DNA from 2 places in the Flavobacterium haoranii genome. Region 2 is predicted to be linked to the other one. Evidence: riboswitches for the same ligand, from Rfam matches in the RefSeq annotation. Region 2 holds a riboswitch; the other holds the start of a gene.
What was found. Region 2 has a riboswitch for S-adenosylmethionine ahead of GCU34_RS12325 (homocysteine S-methyltransferase family protein). Riboswitches for the same ligand answer to the same signal wherever they lie in the genome.

Region 1 (12,036 bases), 360 kb from region 2:
TCTTCTGAGTCAGCAGGTTATGTTAGAGGAGGTGGAATTTTATTAGAAAATTTGAATAAGTTTGAAACAGATCTAGCTTTAGAAGCTATCCAATTATTTAAAAATAATAACTTTGAAAAATCAAAACATATTTTAGCGAGTTTAGAACCAAGAGATAAAAACGATCAATTGGTGATGTTTTTAGCAATAACACAATTGAAAACAAATGAGCTTAACCCTGCTGTTTCCAATTTTGAATATCTTAGTAAATCATCAAATTTTGAATATCCAAGTGAAGTTAAGTTTTATTTAGCCTTGTGCTATTTAAAACAAAACAAAAAAAGCAAAGCAAAATTATTATTCAATGAGTTAATCCAGAGTGATGATAAATATTCTAAAGTATCACAAGAAATTGTAAGTAACATAAGATGGTTTTAAAGCTTGAAAATATTAAAAAGAAGTTGAATAGTTTTATATTCTTTTTAATATTAATTTTAGTACTATACCTATTAGCAAATTTTATTTACTTGATTTGGTATATAGCTAATCCTGAAGGATTCTGGGGTTTTAGTTATTTTTGGGAATTACTTATGGTTGCGGTATTTGCAATTATTCTCATCTTTTTCGTTTCGTTATTATTTACAATAGTTGTTAGTACTTTTTATAAAATTATAATAGGGAAAAGCAATTTTAAAGAGTTATTCAAATTATTAGGGATAGTTTTAGCAGTTGTTCTATTCTCAGGTTTTAATTATTTCTATGCACGAGGATTTTCACTTTATCTTTCTAAAAAGTTATCAGATAAATACAGTTATTTACAAAAAACAGAAGAATTCTTAAAAGAAGGTAATTTGGTTAAGGCTTTCGATTATGCAAAAACTTCCTATGAAAAAGAGGTTAATCGAAACGAGCCGTCAAATTATCTTTTTATGGCCAAATTATATAGTCAAACAGATTTCGATAAAAAACAAAGACTTTTAAATAAATACGCAGTATTAATAAATTACGCTTATTGTTTAAATATTGATCCAAAGTTTAATAATATTTCTGAATCAAAATATAATGAAGCTTTAGAATTAACAAAATCAAACTTATTAGATTCAGAAAGAAAGAATCTAGCAATTTTTCCAACTCTTTCACTGGCAGAGATTAATTTGTCAAGAGGAAATTATTTAAAAGCCGAAAAATATTATAATGAGTTATATAGTTTAAATAAAAGTCTAGAAAATGAAGATATTTTTTATTTCATAAATTGTAATCTACTTTTTGCTGATTACGCTTTAAGAATTGGTGACATCAATCAAGCAATGAAGTTACAATCAGAAAATTTAAAGTATTATGAAAATTCTAAATTGAGTAAAACTTCTACTAATTATCTTAACTTATTACTGCTTACAGCAACTAGCGAATTATATTTTCAAAACTATGAAAAAGTTTCCGAGTTATTATTAAAAGCTATTCCATTAGCTGAAGATAGAAAAGGAAAAGCGATTTATAGTGATTTTTTAATAGTAAAAGCAAATTATTGTTTAGCATCAGGCTTGAACAGCCGTGGTAATGAATTAATTTTAGAGAAAAATTGGTGGTCAAAATTAAAAGAATCTTTTTCAGAGAAGGCAGATGTAAACACTGACTTATTAAAGGAAGCAGAAAAATGCTTGGTAGAATTAGTGCAAAAATCCAAAGAAAACGCAGGCGAAAATAGTTTTGAATATGCAAAAAACTTAAATCGGTTAGGAAATTATTATTCTAGTATCGGAAAAAATGATCTTGCTTATAAAGTTTTAAACCAGGCACTATCTATTTTAAAGCCAAACAAAGAAAAAAACAAAGAGTTGTATTACAATTTATTGTTGAGTTCTGTTTTTGTTAGTTTTGATAAACAAAATACTAAATCAGCACTTAATGAAATAGAGTTATATTATTTCAATAATTTACTCGATAATTTTCTTTTTCTTTCCGAAGATGAAAAAGTTTTTTTTTCACTTAATATGGAAAAGAAATTTGAAATTATCAATAGTATTTATTTATCGAATATAGAAGAAAATTCAGGTGAAAAACTCTATGATAATGTTTTGGCTTTAAAGAATGTAGCATTATATTCAAATCAAAATATTAGAAACTACCTAAATAATATAAATCCAATTCTTAGAAAAAAATATCAGAAACTATTATTTGAAAAAGAGCAGTTACTTTATAATAATTCAAAAGAAACGGAATTACTTTTAAACAAAAAACAAAGAGATTTAATAGTTGAAATTAATAGCCAAGAACAATTTAAAATTTTAAATCCTAAGTCAATTTCATGGAAGAATATCAGAGATTATTTAAGAGATGATGAAGTAGCAATTGAAATAATTAATGTTCCAGAAAATATAAAAGGTAAAAATGACCGAAGGTATTATGCTTTAATTATTAATAAATTATGTAAAAGTCCGAAAATAGTCTCATTATTTAAAGAAAGTGAGTTGCTAAAAGTTTTAGATAAAAATGGACAAACTAAAGAAAGAATTGAAAAGCTGTATCAAAATGAAAGTGTTGAATTATACCAATTGGTTTGGAAAAAAATTGAGGATGAGACGTTAAATAAAAAAAATGTTTTTTTATCAGTAAGTGGCACATTGCATACAATTTCGTTTCCTGCGTTATTGAATAGTAAAAACGTAAATTTAACATATTTAGGTAGTACAAAAGACTTATTGAAAAACGAAAATCAAATCTCAAACAAAAATAAAATTTCCATTTTTGGAGATATTGAATATGGTAAGCTTAACGAAACAAATACCTCAAAACTAAGATATACGAATTTAAATTTTCAGATGTTGCCATATTCTAAAAAAGAAGTAAATCAAATAAAAGAAAAATTTGAAAAGAAGAATTTAAAAGAAATTTTGATGTTTACTAAAAATACAGCAACTGAAAGTAATTTTAGGAATATTAATAGTACCAAAACAGATATTATTCATGTTGCCACACATGGTTTTTACAATAAATATGGTAGAAATCTTGATAACTTAAATGATAATACAATAGAAAACGATTTATTAAAGACAGGATTAGTATTTGCTAATGCAAATAAACATTTAATTGACAAAAAAAATGATGGGATAATAAGTTCTTTTGAAATAGCTCAGATGGATTTATCAGGTGTTGATTTAGTAGTTTTATCTGCTTGTGAAACTGGATTAGGCGATATAAAAGGAAGTGAAGGTGTTTTTGGTCTTCAAAGAGCATTTAAATTGGCAGGTGTAAAATCAATGATCGTAAGTTTATGGCAAGTTCCAGATAAATCAACCTCAGAATTAATGGTACATTTTTATGAGTTTTATTTAGATGGTTTTTCAAAAAAGGAGGCTCTAAAAAAGGCTCAAAATATAATAAAAGAAAAATACAAGTCACCATTTTATTGGGCAGGTTTTGTACTACTAGAATAATTTTTTTTTACCAATAGGGTTACCTTTTTATCTTTTTCATATAAACTATAAAACAATTAAAATATAGAAATTATGAGAATCGATCAAAACAACCCTATTCAGATTACAGTTTATGTTTTATCTCTATTTTTTTTAATTCACAACTTAAAGTATGTAATTATTCCATTAATAGTTATAGTTGGATTATTTGGCTTTTATGTTGAATCAACATCAAAAAATAAAACCAATTAAAGGTTTAATTAAGAATGATTCAAATAAAAATTTTAAAGAATAATCTAAAACTTAAAAAAGATGGAATGGTCAAACGAAAGAAATTTAATTACTTCATTTTTCACCAACCTTGAAGATTACAATCGATTTTGTCAAAAATTGAGAGGTTTGGTAATTGCCAATAATGAAGGAACAGTCTTTGCTGAATTAGAAAAGAAAGAAGGATATTTTTTATACACACTAACTTGGCTTGAAGATCAAAAGTATATTGGAGATTATGTAAAAGTTTTTGAACCAACAGAGGAAAATATTAAAGTTTTTAATGATGGTTGTAGAATTTTAGCCGAAAGGTTAGAAATTTATATTACAACTAACGATGAAGCTAAAGTACCTATGTATCCTACTGCTTTCGGAGAGTTAACACACGTACTTAAATAAATTTGCATATCTCAAAAATTTTCTTTAATTATGTATCCAGCATCCAGATAGCCTTAGGGCTAGCCAACCGATCAACTCACGACACGGTGGCCTAGTATGCGGAACAGTCGTTCAAAAGTGTTGAGAAACCACAATTCTTTTACCGTTTTGATGCGACATAACAATCTTTGTTTAATTTTTAATTTGTTATGTTATGCTAAATTATGCAGTAGTACAAAGCCAATGGAAAACACATTTCCATTCCCTTTCTGATGAAGAACTCATCGAAGCATTCAATCAGGAAACCCAAAAAAAAGGCTGGACAACAGCTAGAACCTATTTCCTGAAATCCTGTATTTCGGAAATGTTGGAACGGAAATGGAACCTCAATTCATTCGTTGAATTCCATCAAAACGGCACAGTAAAATCCGTGTCATTACAAAATCCAATTCAGTTAGTAAATCAACCCCTTATTTTAAAATCGCATCAAAATGAAAACAACTAATATTCACTTCATAAGCTTACATCACAATCCAGTTCATAACAATACACACAAAGAATATAAAATCTTTGGTGCGCAACACGTCATCATCCAAAAAACAAACGTAAGTCTTAGCGATATAACGTTTGATAAAACACATCCTGTATTTTTAGAAATACAACACGACCAACTCACCACACTTTTAGATTGGACCAATTGTAAACCATACGAAATCTGGTATTTCAACGAAAAGTTGGAATTTACAGGAAAAGCTTTCAGTATCGGAGAGGCTTCAGGTAGTTTTATCATCCAAACACAAGCAAAATACATTTTGTTATGGAATACAGAACTAAATACCAAAACAAGTGAGTATTTAGCCAATTTCCGTTGCTCGTATTTCGAATGGCAAGAGACAGCCGAACACCAATTCACTAGTCAAAATTTTCCCACCCATTATGGTAGATTTCCTTATGTGATTATCAAACAGGAAAATTCACCATGTTTTACACAAATTCCGGTTCACATCAATCCAGTTTCCAATACATTACCAGGTATTTCGATTGTTATAAATGCAGAAGTAGAAATGACAGCTGAGGAAATAGAACAAATCATGGTAGAGCATGTCACTTTGGTACAACAAAAAGAAAGTGAAAAACAAAAAAGAAACGTAAAAGTGGCTTTAGTCATTAATGCAAACAAAGCCTACTATTTTGAACAAGATAAAGAACCAATACTAAATAATGTTATTACTTCGGGTGGAGTTCTTTTAGATGTAGAGGGACAAATTATCGCAAAAAATACTGAGCATTACAACCAACTGTAAAAAGCATATCAACATATGGCAACAGTAACAGAAGAAAAAATTGATTTGGCTCCAGAACTTCTGGAGCAAATCAACACCCAAGAGGAGAAACAAGTAATTGTGCATGCAAAAGCAAAAGGGATACCAAACGTTCATACCATTCGTGTATGGCCAACCATTTACTTGATTCCGAAAGGGACTTCGCATAAATGCAAATTACTGCATCACTTCAATATCGTAATGTATCCCAAATGGCAACCTATTGGACCATCTGGCCAACACAGTTTTACCTTATTGTTTGAAGGCTTACCTGCCGATTGTACCACTTTTGATATTGTTGAAATTATTGATGAAGAAGGAGCATTTGAGTACAGAAACATGCCAAGAAACGTATCTGATGTCTATCATGTAACATTTTAAGTATGAACTGCGAGTATTTAGCATATAAACCAAAAGAAGTCACACCAGGTATTTGGTTACCTGAAGATGGTATTGATTATCATTCAATATACACTTCTGTGAAAAAATACAACCCAGATGGTTTACTTTTTTATGAAATTAAAAACGGTTATGAAGAGAAAACAGTCTTTATGGATTTATTGCCAACGGCAAAGCTGATACATCATATGTTCAGTTATTTGGAAAAGAAAATAATGTATCAATATGAAAAAGGAGGTGTTTTAAAGAAAACAACTTTCATTTCTTACAGTGATAATTTTGAAGTGGAGCATACAGAAAAGAATTTTTTTTATGATAACGATAGTACCATTTGTTTACATTTCTTATACGACAAACCTTCCTATTATGATAAAACAACGCTTCTAAAAGACAAAAAAATAGTGGAATATTGGAATGCAGATAAAAGACCTTATCTAAGATATGAATATCATTATGATAATGACAAACTAATGACTTTGGTCGAATTTGAATTACCATCCAACCGAATTAAACAATTTTGGGAACACAAGTACGATGGTAATGGAAATTGTGTTGAAATGCAACGTTTCAATTATAAAAAAGAACCAGAGCATTGTTGGTTGTATTTTTTCGACGAATACAACAACTGCATCAAAGAACAAATGGTATTCGGTACTTCAAAAAGATTAGTTGAGGATATCAATTTCATACATGAATATGACGATGATGGGAATTGGAACAGGAAAGTAATTTATAAAAATGGTAGTATTCAATATTTCGTTGATAATAAAACCAACCTACTCATCAAATAAAAAAGACAAACAATTTGTAATGAAAACTATTTACATTTTAATAGCACTAGTAATTCATGTAATAACTTTTGCACAGGACGACAATCCTATTTTCGGAGCGGTTCAAGTAACCTACAGCAGTCATAACAACAAAGAAGATAGTTATTATTCTTATGAGAATGAGAGGTATTTACTTTGGGAAGAGTCCAATGGGAATATTGATTTTGCTAATGTAATTTTAGTTCAAAACTCACACAGTATGGGCAGCGTAACAAATATTAAAGTAGATAAGGCAAACCAATTCCATACGATTTATTATTTCGATTGGAAGTATTCCAATAGTTATGATGCAATAAAAGGAGTGGCTAATGTTAAATTTGAAATACATAAAAGAAAAGGAGTGGAAGAATATGACCAAGCTGTTGTTGCTATTACCGACTCAAAGGGATTAAACACTTTGTACAAAGGAAATTTAGTGTATTACAAAAACGAATTCATATTCCATTACAATTTTAAAAAAGCAATGGATAATCAAAATAAGAAGATGAAAATAAATAGAATTTTAAGAGCTGCAGTCATTGCAGTGATGTGTTTAGCTGTAGTTTTAATGTTAAAATGCATTACAAAAAAATACATTTTAAACCAGCCTAAAGTTGGAGAAAAAATAGACAGTTTCAATAACATTCCAGTCTATTACAATGGCAGTACAGCTACGAATTTAGGAAGAAATCGAAGCGCAGAAGGCTACAATTACGGACTTAAATACCAATGCGTAGAGTTTGTAAAACGCTACTATTACGACCACTTAAACCACAAAATGTCAAATACGTTCTGTCACGCAAAAGATTTTTATAATCCAAATCTGAAAGATAACGAACGCAATTCCGATAGAAATTTGCTTCAGTTTTCCAATCCAAGTAACACGAAACCAAAAATTAATGATATTCTGATTTTTGATGCCAATAGCTTTAACGCTTATGGTCACGTTGCCATTGTTTCCAAAGTAACAGATGATGAAATCGAAATTATCCAACAGAATCCAGGACGTTTTGGAAATTCAAGGGAAACAATTGATTTGATAAAAGTAAATAACAAATGGAAATTAGACAACGCATCTATTTTAGGGTGGTTACGTAAAAATTAAAGAGTATGGATAAAAACAAACATCATATCGTTTTCTTTACGGGAGCCGGCATCAGTCAAGAAAGTGGCATTAGTACTTTTCGTGATGCCAATGGATTATGGAACAATCACAAAATTGAAGAAGTAGCTTCTCCTGAAGGTTTTGAAAAAAATCCGCAGTTAGTATTAGATTTCTATAATGCAAGAAGAAGGCAACTCGATGAGGTTTTGCCAAATGAAGCACATCATTTGATTGCGCAATTAGAAACCAAATACAACGTAACCGTAATCACACAAAATATTGACGATTTACACGAAAGAGCAGGTTCCACAAACGTACTTCATTTGCATGGCGAATTAAGAAAGTCTAGAAGCAGTAAAAATCCCAATCTGATTACTGATTGTAATCAAGACATAAAACTAGGCGACCTAGCTTCCGATGGGAACCAACTCCGACCACATATTGTTTGGTTTGGAGAAGAAGTCACAGAAATTGAAAAAGCCATAGCCATAACACAATCAACCGACTTGTTTGTAATCGTCGGAACATCAATGGTAGTACATCCAGTCGCTTCGTTGTTACTAGCCGTTCCCTTTGATGCACAAACCGTTTACATCGATACAAACCCAGATGTAGAAGAAGGGATTAACCTATTGGTAATTAAAGAAAAAGCTACAATAGGAGTCAGAATGTTAGTAGAAGAATGTTTACCATATTAATTTAAAAAAGATGATTAGAACGAAAGACCATTCAGTTATAAAAGAGGGATTGCTCACAGCACAAGAAACCCAATTGTTTATCAAAGAAATGGAAGAAAAGTGTATGGAAGTAGATTTTATAGGTCTTATTGAAATACTTAATAAATATTCATTGAAAAATATAAACCAAGAAGATTATAATGACTTTATTTCCCAAGCCTTAAAGGAACATCAATTTTGGCATGAGAACGCAATGGAAATAAAAATCAATTCGGTTCAATCATTTGAATCAAAATGTATTGCTTGTTCGTTTGGTAAAACAATAAAAGCTTTTAGTGTAGAATTCCGTAAAATGAATGAAACTAAGTTACCAGGGCGTATTGTATACCAAAAAAGCTTTGCCTTAAATTTTGAAATAAATAATAACGAATTGATAGATTTTGGTTGGTGTAATGCTTTTTTGGAGCAGGAAGAAATGAAGGTGCTATTAGAGTAATATAAATCTTTGTTATTTAAAGATTTTAAAAACAAGAACTCTAATTTTTTTTCTTTTATGAAATAAGACAACTTCATTTAAATAGTACTTTAAACCAATATCCTTTAAAAAAAACTGAAATGCGGTTTTCCACATTTTTTTCTTATTATACTTTTTTATGTTTGCTAGGATATAAAATATTTGGAACAAAATCCTAATATAAAACAATCCAAAAAACTAAAATTTGAATAGTTATACAAAAAAATAAACTTGCATATCTCAAATTTTATTTGTAATTTTGAATATCAATACAAAAAAATAAAATGCAAACTAAAGTTAAAGAGATAGCAAAAATACAATTTGGACATTACAGTATTGCGGGTAAAAGTAACGATGTGCCATATCTTCAAGCGAAGCATTTTGATGATCAAGGGCAGTATTCTTATGACTGTGATACATTTCTTGAGAACAAACAAGTAATCCCTGAAAACGAATTAAAAGAGGGAGATGTGCTATTTGTTGCAAAAGGTTTTAGATTTTTTGCAACAGCTTACAAAAAAGACTGGGGTCGTGTGGTAGCTTCTTCTGTCTTTTTTGTTTTAGAAGTTGACAAGTCTAAAGTTTTGCCTGAATATTTAGCAACGGTTCTCAATTTACCGCAAAGTCAAGCTTATTTTCAGCAAGCAGCTTCATCCAGTACCATTCCATCAATCAGAAAAAATGAAATAGCCGATTTTGCTTTCAACTGCGTATCTTTAGAACAACAAAAAAAGATTGTAGCGTTAAAGCAATTACACTTAAATGAAATCAATATTGCTAAAAAAATAATCTCAGAAAAACAAAATCAAATTCAAGCAGCACTTATAAAATTAATAAATCAATAATCATGGCAGAAAATAAAATCACACAAAAAGAAATCAACAATATTGTTTGGAAAGCATGCGACAGTCTGCGTCCTGTAATGGGATCAGGTCAATACAAAGATTATGTTTTAACATTGTTGTTTGTAAAATACCTTTCAGATGTATGGAAAGATAAAGTTGTGCAATACCGTGAAAAATATCCCAATAATGAAGAAATGGTGCAACGTCAATTACAACGCGAACGCTTCATTTTACCTAAAGAAAGTAATTTCGAATTTTTATATGAAAACAGAAACGAAAACAATATTGGGGAATTAATAGACATGGCATTGGTAGCCTTAGAAGATGCCAATCGTTCAAAATTAGCTATGGTATTTCGTAGTATTTCTTTCAATGCTGAAACTGCTTTTGGGCCTACTAAACAACGAAATCAAATCCTTAAAAATTTGTTAGTTGATTTTGCAGGTTTAGATTTACAACCATCACATTTAGAGGGTAATGATATTATCGGAGATAGCTATGAATACCTAATCTCTCTTTTTGCTGGTGAAGCAGGTAAAAAAGCCGGGGAATTCTATACACCAGGCGAAGTGAGTACGTTACTAGCAAAATTAGTCGACCCGCAACCAGGGAATAGAATATGTGATCCGGCATGTGGATCAGGTTCATTATTGATAAAAGTGGCACAAGAAGTAGAAGGTAAAAACTACTCACTTTATGGGCAAGAAAACAACGGAAGTACTTGGGCACTATGCCGTATGAATATGTTCCTGCACGAGCAAGATAGTGCAACCATAGAATGGGGTGATACATTAAACAATCCAAGATTAATTGAAAACGATGGATTAATGAAATTTGATATTGTAGTAGCTAATCCTCCGTTCAGTTTAGATAAATGGGGAGCTGATAACGCAGCTGCCGATCAATACAACCGATTTTATCGTGGTGTTCCTCCAAAAGTAAAGGAGATTATGCCTTTATTACACACATGATTGAAACTACTTATGAAGATAAAGGGAAAGTAGGTGTTATTGTGCCTCATGGTGTTTTATTTAGAGGAAGTAGCGAAGGTCAAATTCGTAAAAAATTAATAGATGATAACTTATTAGAAGCAGTTATCGGTTTACCTGCCAACTTGTTTTTTGGAACTGGAATTCCGGCAGCAATATTGATTTTTAATCGTGCAAAAGGAAGTAATAAAGAAATCTTATTCATTGATGCCAGCCGAGAGTTTGAAAGTGGTAAAAATCAAAACCGCTTAAGAGATATAGACATAGAACACGTAGTTTCCGTTTATAAAAACTTCAAAGCGGCACAACCTCTAAACACAGAAAAAGGAATGGTAATAGAAGATAAATATGCATACCGAGCTACCATCTCCGATATTCAAGAAAACGATTACAACTTAAATATTCCGCGTTATGTAGATACTTTTGAAGAAGAAGCTCCTGTGGATATTAAAGCTACTCAAGAAAATATTGTGGCGTTAAAGCAAGAGTTGGTTCAAGTAGAAACGCAAATGGAAAACTATTTAAAAGAACTTAATCTGATATAAGTATGAATTCATCCATTTCATTATTACCCATTAAGCGCGATGTTGAAAACAAAGTTATCCTAAAAAAAGTAGCTAAAGCCCATCAAGCATTAGCCGAGCTAAAAGGAGCTGCAAATACGATTCCTAACGAATCCATTTTAATAAATACTTTGTCGTTACAAGAAGCAAAAGACAGTTCGGCAATAGAGAATATTATTACAACTCACGACGAATTGTTTCAAAGTGATTTCTTGGCGTATCAGTTCAAATCCATGGCTGCTAAAGAAGTTTATAATTATGCAACGGCTTTGCAATCGGGTTTTAAAAAAGTAAGACAGAATGGACTTTTGATTAATTCTTATATTCTAGAAATTCAAGCAGAACTCGAAGAAAATAACGCAGGTTATAGAAAAGTTCCTGGAACAGCTCTTAAAAATGATAAAACGGGAGAAGTAGTTTATACGCCACCTCAACATGCTGACGAAATCCTAAGTTTGATGAAAAATTTAGAGGAATTCATCAACAATCCCGAAATAAGCGACCTTGATCCTTTAGTAAAAATGGCAATCATCCACCACCAGTTCGAGAGCATTCACCCGTTTTATGATGGCAATGGTCGAACAGGACGTATAATTAATATTTTGTATTTGGTTAAAGAAGACCTTTTAAAAATTCCGATTCTATATTTGAGTAGATACATCAACGAAAATAAAGCAGATTACTACCGTTTGTTACAAGATGTAAGAGATAATGACAATTGGGAAGATTGGATTCTTTTCATGTTAGAAGGGGTAGAGCAAACATCAAAACAA
Region 2 (12,036 bases):
TGATTAAAAATGTTGGAAAAAATAAAACTGTCTTTCTTTCAACACACATTATGCAAGAAGTGGAAGCCATTTGTGATAGAGTTATCATTATTAATAAAGGAGAACTTGTAGAAGATAAATCGCTTCAATCTTTAACCAAAAATGAAATTGAACATCAAATTATAGAAGTTGAATTTGATATTTTAATAGATGAAACTTTGATTGAATTTGAAAATCTAATTAACAAACAAACCTCAGATAATATAAATTGGGAATTAACTTTTGAATCTTTAGAAGATATGAGACCAAAAGTATTTGACTTTGCCCAAGCTAATAATTTAAAGATTTTACAAATGTCTAAAAAGACTAAAAAACTTGAGGACATTTTTAGAGAAAAGACCAAAAAAAAATGAGTGTTTTAAAACACTCATTTTTTTAATCGTTAGTAGCTAAGTACCTATTTTGTAATTTGTCTAATTCATCATAAACTTGGGCTAAAGCATAGTCAGATAATTGCGCATCGATTGCTGGGTTATAAATAAAATCACTCTCTTTAAAACCATAATCTGTTATAGCTTTTTTTATATACTTTACAGCTATATCTTTTTTCCCTAAATAAAAATTACAATTTGCAATTTCTACATAAACGTCTTTCAAATTTTCGTTTTTAGCCAACTTTATATACTTCTCAAAAGTTTTGATGGCCTCTGTATAGTCTTTTTTTGCTTTTAAAGTTCTAGCTTCAGATAAAATTGAATCAAGTTCCCCAGCGAAAGTAATATTCGCTACAAACAAAATAACGAAAGTGTAAAGTAATTTCTTCATAACATCTGGCTTTTAAGTATTCCTAAATTACGACTTTTTTTATTACTTTAAAAAATATTTTTTCAAAAAAATCACAAGCCTTCATTAATCAGATAATTTTTTAACTAAATTTTTAAGAATTTATTAGTCCAATTAATTTTTTAAGAGTAAAAAACAAAATAATAAATACGATTTTAACACAAACTTTAAATTATTTTGAAAAATACACTTAATCTGATTTTAATGTAAGTTGTCGATATTTTGACAAACTTAATGTAGGTAAATTAAGAGAATGTTATTAGAACATAAAAAAACCTTCATGAAGAAGGTTTTTTATTAAAATATTGATGATGCAATATTTTTAATGTTATCAGATTTTCCCATAGAGTAATAATGTAACACTGGAACTTTAGCCTCTAAAAGCTCTCTTGACTGTGTAATTGCCCATTCTACACCTACTTGACGGACTTCTTCATTATTTTTACAATCTGATACTGCGTCAATCAAATCTTCTGGTAAATCAATTTTAAAAACTTGTGGTAATAATTGTAAATGTCTTTTAGTTGCAATTGGTTTAATACCTGGAATAATTGGAACATTGATTCCAGCTGCTCTTGCTTTGTCTACAAATTCAAAATACTTTTGGTTATCAAAAAACATTTGGGTTACAATATAATCGGCTCCTGCATCTACTTTTTGCTTTAACCATTTCATATCATAGTTCATAGAAGGCGCTTCAATATGCTTTTCAGGATAGCCAGCTACACCAATGCAAAAATCCGAACTGTTAGATGTTTCAATTACTTCATGAAGATATTTTCCTTTGTTTAAATCTTTAATTTGTTTTACAAGGTCAGTTGCGTAAGTATGTCCACCCTTTGAAGGTTCAAAATACTTCTCTCCTTTCATAGCATCACCACGCAAAGCCATCACGTTATCTATACCTAAATATTGACAATCAACCAATAGATATTCAGTTTCTTCTCTTGAAAAACCACCACATAAAACATGTGGCACTGTATCAACTTTATATTTATGTTGAATAGCAGCACAAATACCAACAGTTCCTGGGCGCATGCGAGTAATTCTTCTTTCTAACAAACCGTTTCCTTTGTCTTTATAAACAAATTCTTCACGCGATGTTGTTACATCAATAAAAGGCGGTTTAAATTCCATTAACGGATCAATATTATCGTAGAGTTCTTGAATACTTGAACCTTTTTGAGGCGGAATAATTTCGAAAGAAAACAACGTCTTTCCGTTTGCATTATTTATATGATCTATAACTTTCATTTTAATCTGCTAAATTTGGTGACAGCCATTTTTCGGCTTTCTCAATACTAATATTTCTTCTTTTGGCGTAATCTTCTAATTGATCTTTTTTTATTTTTCCTAATCCAAAATATTTGCTTTGTGGATTGGCGAAATAATAACCTGAAACCGAAGCTGCTGGCCACATCGCCATACTTTCGGTTAACTTTACTCCTATTTCTTGTTCAACATTTAATAATTTCCAAATCGTTGGTTTTTCTAAATGGTCAGGACAAGCAGGATAACCTGGTGCTGGACGAATTCCTTTGTATTGTTCTTTGATTAATTCGTCATTTGATAAAATCTCATCCGAAGCGTAACCCCAAATTTCTTTACGAACTTTCAAGTGTAAATATTCCGCAAAAGCCTCTGCTAATCTGTCTCCTAAAGCTTTTACTAAAATAGAATTGTAATCGTCTAATTGTTTTTCAAATTCTAAAGCTTTTTCATCAACTCCAAAACCTGTTGACACACAGAAACACCCAATATAATCTTGTTTACCAATTTCTTTTGGAGCAATAAAATCTGCCAAAGCGATATTTGGAGCTCCAACCGTTTTTTGCGATTGTTGACGAAGCGTTAAAAAGTTTATAGTTTGTTTGACTTCGACAAGCTCAGTCTGACAAACTACCTCTATGTCATCGTCGTTCACCGTATTAGCAGGAAAAATTCCTAAAACACCTTTTGCTTCAAACCATTTTTCGTCAATAATTTGCTCTAACATTTTTTGAGCATCAGCAAATAAAGAAGTAGCTTGTTCTCCAACAACCTCATCTGTTAAAATCGCTGGAAATTTCCCATACAATTCCCATGACTGAAAAAATGGTGTCCAATCGATAAAATCTACCAATTCAGAAAGTGCAACCTCAACTGTTTTAGTACCAACAAAATTTGGTTTCACAGGCTGATTCGCATTCCAATCTATTTTAAATTTATTTTTACGAGCTTCTTCAATTGATAAGAAATTTTTCTCGCGACTTCTATTCAAATATCCTTCACGAAGTGTATCATATTCTTCACGAAGTCCTTTAGCATAATTTGTCTTAGTATCTGGTTGTAATAGATTAGTTGCAACTGTAACCGCACGAGAAGCATCATTTACGTGAACAACTGTTTCTTTATATTCTGGTGCAATTTTTACTGCTGTATGCGCACGCGAAGTTGTCGCACCACCAATCATAACAGGGATTTTGATGTTCAGCTTATCCATTTCTTTAGCCAAATACACCATTTCATCTAATGAAGGCGTAATCAATCCGCTTAAACCAATAATATCAACATTTTCTTTTACAGCCGTTTCTATGATTTTTTCTGGCGGAACCATAACTCCCAAATCGATAATTTCGAAATTATTACAAGCTAAAACTACTGAAACAATGTTTTTACCAATATCATGAACATCGCCTTTTACCGTTGCCATCAATACTTTCCCAGCACTTGAAGAAGTAGCATCATCTTTTGAAGCTTCAATATAAGGAAGCAAATAAGCAACCGCTTTTTTCATTACACGAGCTGATTTTACTACTTGTGGCAAGAACATTTTTCCGCTTCCAAACAAATCTCCAACCACATTCATTCCTGCCATTAAATTGATTTCAATAACTTCAATTGGTTTTGAAGCCAACAAACGTGCTTCTTCGATATCGATTTCAATAAACTCGTCGATTCCTTTTACTAATGAATGCGTCAATCGCTCTTGAACCGAACCATTTCGCCATTGCTTACGCCTGTTCGCTTCGCTCGAGCCGGCAATAGCTTTTTCATTCGATTTCACATCACCTTTGAAACTTTCGGCTAAATCTAGTAAACGCTCTGTAGCATCTTCTCTTCTATTTAATAAAACATCTTCAACATGTTCTAATAAAATAGGATCAATTTCATCATACACTTCTAACATTTCAGGATTCACAATTCCCATTGTCATTCCGTGTTGAATAGCATGATATAAGAATGCCGAATGCATGGCTTCACGCACTTTATCGTTGCCTCGGAAAGAAAAAGACACATTACTAACTCCGCCCGAAACATGCGCATACGGAAGATTTTCGCGAATCCATTTGGTTGCTCGGAAGAAATCTAAAGCATTTAGTTTGTGCTCTTCCATTCCCGTTGCGACTGGAAAAATATTGGGATCAAAAATGATATCTTCAGCAGGAAAATCTACTTTTTCTACTAAAATATCATATGAACGTTTACAAATTTCAATACGTCTTTCATAAGTGTCTGCTTGACCATTTTCGTCGAAAGCCATAACGATTACAGCGGCTCCATATCGTTTGATTAATTTAGCATGATGAATAAAAGTCTCCTCACCTTCTTTTAAAGAAATAGAATTTACTACTCCTTTTCCTTGAATGACTTTTAAACCAGCCTCGATAATTTCCCATTTAGAACTATCAATCATTACCGGAACACGAGCAATATCAGGTTCGGCAGCAATTAGATTTAGGAATTTAGTCATAGCGTAAACTCCATCTAACATTCCTTCATCCATGTTTACGTCGATAATTTGCGCACCACCTTCAACTTGAGCACGCGCAATATCGAGCGCTTCATCGTATTTTTCTTCTTTAATTAATCGAAGAAATTTTCTAGAACCTGTAACATTAGTACGTTCTCCAACATTAACAAAATTAGTTTCTGGAGTTACGATCAAAGGTTCTAAACCTGATAATTTTAAATATTTATTACAATCTACCTCTGTCATTATGCTACTACTTCAACTGTTCTAGGCTTAAATTCTTTTGCAACTTGTGCTATTAATTTAATATGATCTGGAGTTGTACCGCAGCAACCTCCAATGATATTAATTAAATTTTCTTGTAAATACTCACGGATTAATTCCTGCATTTCTTCAGGAGTTTGGTCATATTGTCCAAAAGCATTTGGTAGTCCTGCATTTGGATGTGCCGAAATATTCAATTGTGTATTATGAGCAAGCTCTTTTAAATAAGGTTTTAACTGATCAGCTCCAAGGGCACAATTGAACCCAACACTCAATAAAGGAATATGCGAAATAGAAATCAAAAATGCTTCTACCGTTTGACCAGATAAAGTTCTTCCAGAAGCATCTGTAATTGTTCCTGAAACCATAACCGGAATATCTAAATTGCGTTCTTCTTTTACTTCTTCGATAGCAAACAAAGCCGCTTTAGCATTTAATGTATCGAAAATGGTTTCTACTAAAAGTAAATCACATCCACCATCAATTAAAGCTTCTACTTGTTGTCTGTAAGCAACTTTTAAATCATCAAAAGTCACCGCACGAAATCCTGGGTCATTAACATCTGGTGACATTGAAGCCGTTCTGTTTGTTGGTCCGATAGAACCTGCTACAAATCTTGGTTTATCGGTAAATTCATCCGCAACTTCACGAGCGATTTTTGCCGATTGAAAATTCAATTCGTAAACTAAATCTTCCATATGGTAATCCGCCATTCCTATAGTCGTTCCTGAAAAAGTATTGGTTTCTACAATATCAGCACCAGCCTGAAAATACAAACGATGTACTTCTTTTACCGCTTCGGGTTGCGTAAGTGACAACAAATCGTTATTCCCTTTAAGAGGATGCGGAAAATCTTTAAAGCGTTCGCCTCTAAAATCTTCTTCTTCAAACTTATATCGTTGCAACATCGTTCCCATAGCTCCATCGAGTACGAGAATTCTATTTTTAATTTCTTCTTGAATTTTTGACATTTTTCTTTCTTCCTTAAGAACTATACTAGCTCTACCATTATTTTCAATTTGTTATCGCAGAAAACCAGAAAGAAATTCTAACGTTATCTTTTTCCGATAAAATCGAAATAGAATGTAGCACCTTCTACAAGTGTAGGGTTGCTAAGCTTTCGCAGGGTCTATTCCCTCCAGCTTTCGTGATAACAAACATTATACCTATGAACACTGCAAAAGTAATACTATTATTTTATTTTCGAAACATATTCTAAAAAAACAAATACAAACTCATTTTATTAGAATATATTTCTACATCAACTTAAAAAATTAAACTTTTTACAACCAAAATGTACTAAACCTGATTTAAAGCCTGATCCAAATCAGCAATTACATCTCTAACCGTCTCTAATCCAACAGAAATTCGGACTAAACCATCAGTAATACTAACCGCTAAACGTTCTTCTTCTGTTAACTTGCTATGCGTTGTTGAAGCTGGATGCGTAACAATAGAACGCGTATCTCCTAAATTAGCTGACAACGAACACAACTTGATTTTATCTAAAAATTGTCTTCCTGCCTCGATTCCTCCTTTGATTTCAAAAGCCACAATATTTCCACCTAATTTCATTTGTCGTTTTGCTACTTCATATTGTGGATGCGATTTCAAAAATGGATATTTCACAGAAGCGACATTCGGATGATTTTCTAAAAACTCGGCCACTTTTAAAGCATTTTCGCAATGTTTTTCGATACGAACTGGCAAGTTTTCTAAACTTTTTGACAACACCCAAGCATTAAAAGGCGACAAAGCGGGTCCGGTATTACGAGAAAATAAATAAATTTCACGAATTAAATCAGAACGCCCAACGGTTACTCCACCTAAAACTCGACCTTGACCATCAATCAATTTCGTAGCAGAATGAATTACTAAATCAGCACCAAATTGTATTGGATTTTGCAAATAAGGTGTTGCGAAACAGTTATCGACTACAAAAATCAACTTATGCTTTTTAGCAATTTTGCCTAAATATTCTAAATCCAAAATATCCACCGCCGGGTTAGTTGGAGATTCTACGTAAAGAATTTTAGTATTCTCTTGAATTTTAGACTCAATTTCTTCCGGATGATTTACATCGAAATATGTAGTTTGAATATTCCATTTTGGAAAATATTTGGTAAACAACGTATGCGTTGAACCAAAAACACTTCCTACAGAAACAATGTGATCACCCGCATTCAACAACGTTGCTAATGTTCCGTAAACTGCTGCCATACCAGTTGCAAAAGCAAAACCATCTTCTGCTCCTTCCATGATACAGATTTTCTCTACAAATTCAGAAGTATTTGGATTTGAAAAGCGACTGTATAAATTTCGTTCCTTATCTTCGGCGAATGAAGCACGCATATCTTCTGCGTCTTCAAATATAAAGCTTGACGTTAAGTACAACGGAACGGAATGCTCTTGAAATTCTGTTCGTTCCACTTGCGTGCGAATAATTTGTGTTTCTAATCCTAGTTTGTTTTGTGTGCTCATTTGTTTGTTTATTTTTTTTCGGAAAGTCTTAAAATATCACCAAAAACGCCTCTTGCTGTTACCGAAGCTCCAGCTCCAGCTCCTTGAATAACGATAGGCTGTTCTCCGTAAGATTCTGTATAAATTTCGAAAATAGAATCGGAACCTTTAAGCGAACCTAAAGCTGAACTTACTGAAACGGAAACTAATTTTACTTCTAAATTTCCTTTATCTTGTTGTAAATCGCCCGATAATTCACCGATATAACGCAATACTTCATCCGATTTTTTTGAAGCTTTTATTTCATCATAAATTCCGTCTAATTCAGTTAATTTATCTAAGAAACTTGCAGCACTTCCTTCGCGTAAAGCTTCTGGAATTAAGTTTTGAATTTTAATTTCGTCAAACTCATTTTGCAAATCCAATTCGCGAGCCAAGATTAATAACTTTCTACCAACGTCATTTCCGTTTAAATCTTCTCTTGGATCGGGTTCTGTAAATCCATTATCGATTGCTTCTTTTAAAACTTCGCTGAATTTCTTGTCTTGAACTGAAAAATTATTAAACAAATAACTCAATGTTCCAGAGAAAACACCTTTGATTTTGGTTATATTTTCACCTGATAAATGCAGTAATTTAATCGTATCAATCAATGGCAAACCTGCACCAACATTAGTTTCATACAAATATTCCTTTTGATTTTCAGCTAATACTTTTCGAAGTTTTTTATAGAAATCATAACTTACAGTATTGGCTACTTTATTAGACGAAATTAAATCGAAACTATTTTCTGCCAAAGCAATGTAATTCTCTATAAAAGTAGCACTTGCCGTATTATCAATTGCGATTAAATTTTCTAAATGATGTTCTTTCGCGTAAGCAATAATATCTTCTACTTTATATTCTTGACCTTTATCTTCTAATACCGCTTTCCAGTTTTCGCCTATTCCAAATTTATTCAACAATACTTCTTTAGAATTTGCAATCGCAAACACATTCAGTTTAATTCCTTTTCGTTTTTCGATATTTTTTGCTGATTCTAAAATTTGGTTAATTAAAGTTCCACCAACAGTTCCATGTCCAAAAATAGCAATGTTGATTTTTTTTGCCACACCAAAAACTTCACCATGAATTACGTTTAATGCGCGTTTGAATTCCTCTTTACTGATTACCAAACTGATATTTCTACCCGTAACCGTATTGTTTAATAAAATAGGTGTGATTTTATTTCGGATTAAAGCCGTATAAGGTTTGTGGAAATTCGTTAAATCTTGCCCAATGATTGAAATAACTGCAATATTATCGTTAACCGTAATTTTGTTTACATCTTTTGTATAGAAATCATTTTCAAATTCTTTTTCTAATCCTACTAAAGCTTTTGAAGCCTTATCAGAACTTACCACTAAACCAATTCCTCTTTCTGAAGAACCTTGAGAAATAATACTTACACTAATATCGTTTTCTGCCATTACACTGAAAATTCGAGCATCAACTCCAGTTTTCCCTAGCAAACCTCTTCCTTCTAAATTGATTAGCGATACATTTGTTAAAACTGAAAGCGATTTAATTCCTTCGTTAGTTTGTTCTGAAGTAATTAATGTTCCGTTATTTTCAGGATTAAACGTGTTTAAAATACGTAACGGAATATTCTTTTCCACCAAAGGAATAATGGTTTTGGCATGTAAAATTTGTGCCCCAAAATTCGCTAACTCATTTGCTTCGTTAAAAGACAAACGCTCTATTTTCTTAGCATCTGCTACCAAATCAGGATTAGCAGTAAAAATCCCATCAACATGCGTATAATTTTGAAACTCTTCTGCATTTAGATAATTAGCAATTAAAGAAGCCGTATAATTACTACCATTTCTGCCTAAAGTTGTTGTTTCGTTAAGCACAGTTGAACCGATAAAACCTGTAATAATATTTACTTTATCACCATTTTTAACGAAATATTCCAATACATTTTGCTTTGAAGTAGCTTCTATTGGTTGTGCATTTCCAAAATTTGCATCGGTTTTAATTAATTGGCGTGAATCGACAAATTGTGCTTTAATACTGTTTTCATTTAAAACATAAGCGACATATTTTGCTGATAAAATTTCGCCATAAGCAATAACTTGATCTTTAATTTTATCGCTATAATCTCCTAAAAGCGAAACACCTTCTAATAACTTTTGAATTACTGTAAATTCTTCTTCAAAGATATTTTCTTTTAAACCTTCTAATTGGTATTTTTTAAATTGTTCAAAATCGTTTTGAAACTCAATTTTAGCTTGCGCTTTCTTTAGTAATATTACCAATTCGTCAGTTGCATTTCCTCTTGCAGAAACCACAACCGCGATAGGTTCGTTATTGAAATATTTTTGAGCAATCGTTTGAATTACCTTTTGCAATCCTTCTCCGTTTGCTAATGATTTTCCGCCAAATTTTAATATTTTCATCGTGAATTTTAATTGAATATAGGTTTAAGTATGTTGTTTAGTTGTTCAAATTCTATCAAGAAAGCATCGTGCCCGTGAATAGATTTGATTTCGTGATAAAATGCATTGTTTTTGTAGTTTTTGATTTCCTGAAAAGCAGTTTTGATTTCGTTTGCCGTAAAAAAATAATCGTTATCAACGCTTACTAAATGAATGTTTGACGTAATGTTTTTTATAACTTCAGATTGGTTGCGATTTCTAAAAATATCGGTAGTTTTCAACAAATGATTCATCAGTTTGTATGCCGAAAGTTGAAATCTGTTTTGCAATTTTTCTCCGTGATGCAACAACCAACTTTCTACTTGAAATAATCCTTCTGCACTTTGCAATTTTGTATTGAATTTATCTTGCAATGATTCAGGTGTTCGGTACAATAACATGGCGTGAATTCGTGCATCGTGAATTGGATTTTTGGAATTATTCAGAATCAAATCTTGAATTAACACATTTCCAATCAACCAATCAGAAGCTTTCCAATTTGTTGCTACCGGAATTAAATTCGCAATCGCTTTTGGTCGAATCGCTGCCATTTCCCACGCAATTGCTCCACCTAAACTTCCGCCAATGACTGCAAAAACTTGATTCACTTTAAACGAATCGATTCCTTTCCAAAATAAATTAGCAATATCATAAGTGGTAAAATCTTGATAGTTTTCAATTAGATTATTTTCATCTTGATAACCATTTCCTGGAATGTTGAAAACTAAAACTGTATACTTATTTGTATTAATTGTCTTTTGTTCTCCAATTAAAGATTCCCACCAACCATTTTCTCCAATAACTTGCGAATTGCCTGTTAACGCATGATTTACCAAAACTAAAGGCGCTGTTCCAATAGACTGCCCGAACAATTGATAAGAAAGAATAACCTTTGATTGCAACACTCCATTTTGCAATTGGAAATCCTCGAACACTATTTTTTGAATATAACTCATCTTACTTTTTAAAAAAGACTGCCTTTAGGTAGGTTTTCTATCGGCAGTCTTCAAACAAACAAAAATCTAAACTGTTGTATTTACGGCAAGTTTTTCAAAAACCGCTTGTAAATCGGATTTTAAATCTTCTATATCTTCTAAACCAACTGACAAACGAATTAAATCTTGTGTCACGCCAGTAGTTTTTTGCTGTTCTTCTGTCAATTGTTGGTGAGTTGTACTCGCTGGGTGAATGATTAACGATTTGGTATCCCCAATATTCGCTAATAAAGAAAATAATTGCGTTTCATTAGCCACTTTTTTAGCTGCATCAAATCCACCTTTTAGACCGAAGGTTACAATTCCTGATTGCCCTTTTGGTAAATACTGTTGCGCCAAATCGTAATATTTACTCGATTTTAATCCTGGATAATTTACCCAAGCTACTTCGTCTTGTTCGCTTAACCATTTTGCTAAAGCCAAAGCATTTTCACTATGTTTTTTGATTCGGATTTCCAAAGTTTCTAAGCTTTGTAAAATTTGGAATGCATTAAACGGACTTAATGCCGCTCCTAAATCACGTAATCCTTCAATTCTTGCTTTCGCTATAAACGAAGCCGCTCCTAACGCTTCATAATATTTTAATCCGTGGTAACCTGCTGATGGCTCCGTAAATTCGGGGAATTTTCCACTGCTCCAGTCAAAATTTCCGGCATCGATAATTACACCACCTAATGAAGTTCCGTTTCCACCAATATATTTGGTCAACGAATGAATGACGATATCTGCTCCAAACTGAATTGGGTTTAACAAATAAGGAGAAGGTACCGTATTGTCTACTATAAATGGAACTTTGAATGCTTTTGCTTCGCTAGCAATAGTTTCTAGATCGATTATATCTAATTTTGGATTTCCTAAAGTTTCTGCGAAAAATGCTCTGGTATTGTCTTGAGCCGCATCGGTAAAGTTTTTAGCATCCGAAGGATCTACAAAAGTGGTCGTAATTCCTAGTCTTGGCAATGTAACATTCAGTAAATTATAGGTTCCGCCATATAAACTATTGGAAGCCACAATATGATCGCCCGTTTTTAGTAAAGTTAGTAAAGTGGTAGAAATAGCCGAAGCTCCCGATGCAGTTACCACCGCTCCAATTCCTCCTTCTAGTGCTGCTAAACGTTGTTCCAAAACATCATTCGTTGGATTGTTTAATCTTGTATAAATATAACCGGGTTCTGCTAAACCAAATAAATTAGCGGCATGATCTGCATCGTTAAAAACATACGATGTAGTTTGATAAATTGGAATAGCTCTTGTTCCTCTATTTTGTTTCACGTCATAACCTGCGTGAAGGGCGTTTGTTGCA

Region 1: another riboswitch for S-adenosylmethionine. It lies ahead of GCU34_RS00565 (hypothetical protein); the one in region 2 lies ahead of GCU34_RS12325 (homocysteine S-methyltransferase family protein).

Annotation. Positions count from the first base shown of each region.
Region 1 covers NZ_CP045292.1:111,149-123,184, forward strand. Annotated here, with positions in the region: gene GCU34_RS00550 (tetratricopeptide repeat protein) at 1-417, shown strand, start outside; gene GCU34_RS00555 (CHAT domain-containing protein) at 507-3,413, shown strand; gene GCU34_RS13535 (hypothetical protein) at 3,486-3,644, shown strand; gene GCU34_RS00560 (hypothetical protein) at 3,705-4,061, shown strand; SAM-I-IV-variant riboswitch at 4,096-4,190, shown strand; gene GCU34_RS00565 (hypothetical protein) at 4,255-4,545, shown strand; gene GCU34_RS00570 (hypothetical protein) at 4,532-5,344, shown strand; gene GCU34_RS00575 (hypothetical protein) at 5,360-5,743, shown strand; gene GCU34_RS00580 (hypothetical protein) at 5,746-6,552, shown strand; gene GCU34_RS13730 (CHAP domain-containing protein) at 6,500-7,675, shown strand; gene GCU34_RS00590 (SIR2 family NAD-dependent protein deacylase) at 7,681-8,373, shown strand; gene GCU34_RS00595 (hypothetical protein) at 8,384-8,848, shown strand; gene GCU34_RS00600 (restriction endonuclease subunit S) at 9,151-9,711, shown strand; partial or broken gene GCU34_RS00605 (type I restriction-modification system subunit M) at 9,789-11,245, shown strand; gene GCU34_RS00610 (Fic family protein) at 11,248-12,036, shown strand, end outside.
Region 2 covers NZ_CP045292.1:2,620,755-2,632,790, reverse strand. Annotated here, with positions in the region: gene gldA (gliding motility-associated ABC transporter ATP-binding subunit GldA) at 1-392, shown strand, start outside; gene GCU34_RS12340 (tetratricopeptide repeat protein) at 415-804, opposite strand; gene metF (methylenetetrahydrofolate reductase [NAD(P)H]) at 1,120-2,076, opposite strand; gene metH (methionine synthase) at 2,078-4,801, opposite strand; gene GCU34_RS12325 (homocysteine S-methyltransferase family protein) at 4,801-5,790, opposite strand; SAM riboswitch class I at 5,871-5,976, opposite strand; gene GCU34_RS12320 (trans-sulfuration enzyme family protein) at 6,119-7,300, opposite strand; gene thrA (bifunctional aspartate kinase/homoserine dehydrogenase I) at 7,309-9,720, opposite strand; gene GCU34_RS12310 (alpha/beta fold hydrolase) at 9,729-10,694, opposite strand; gene GCU34_RS12305 (O-acetylhomoserine aminocarboxypropyltransferase/cysteine synthase family protein) at 10,761-12,036, opposite strand, start outside.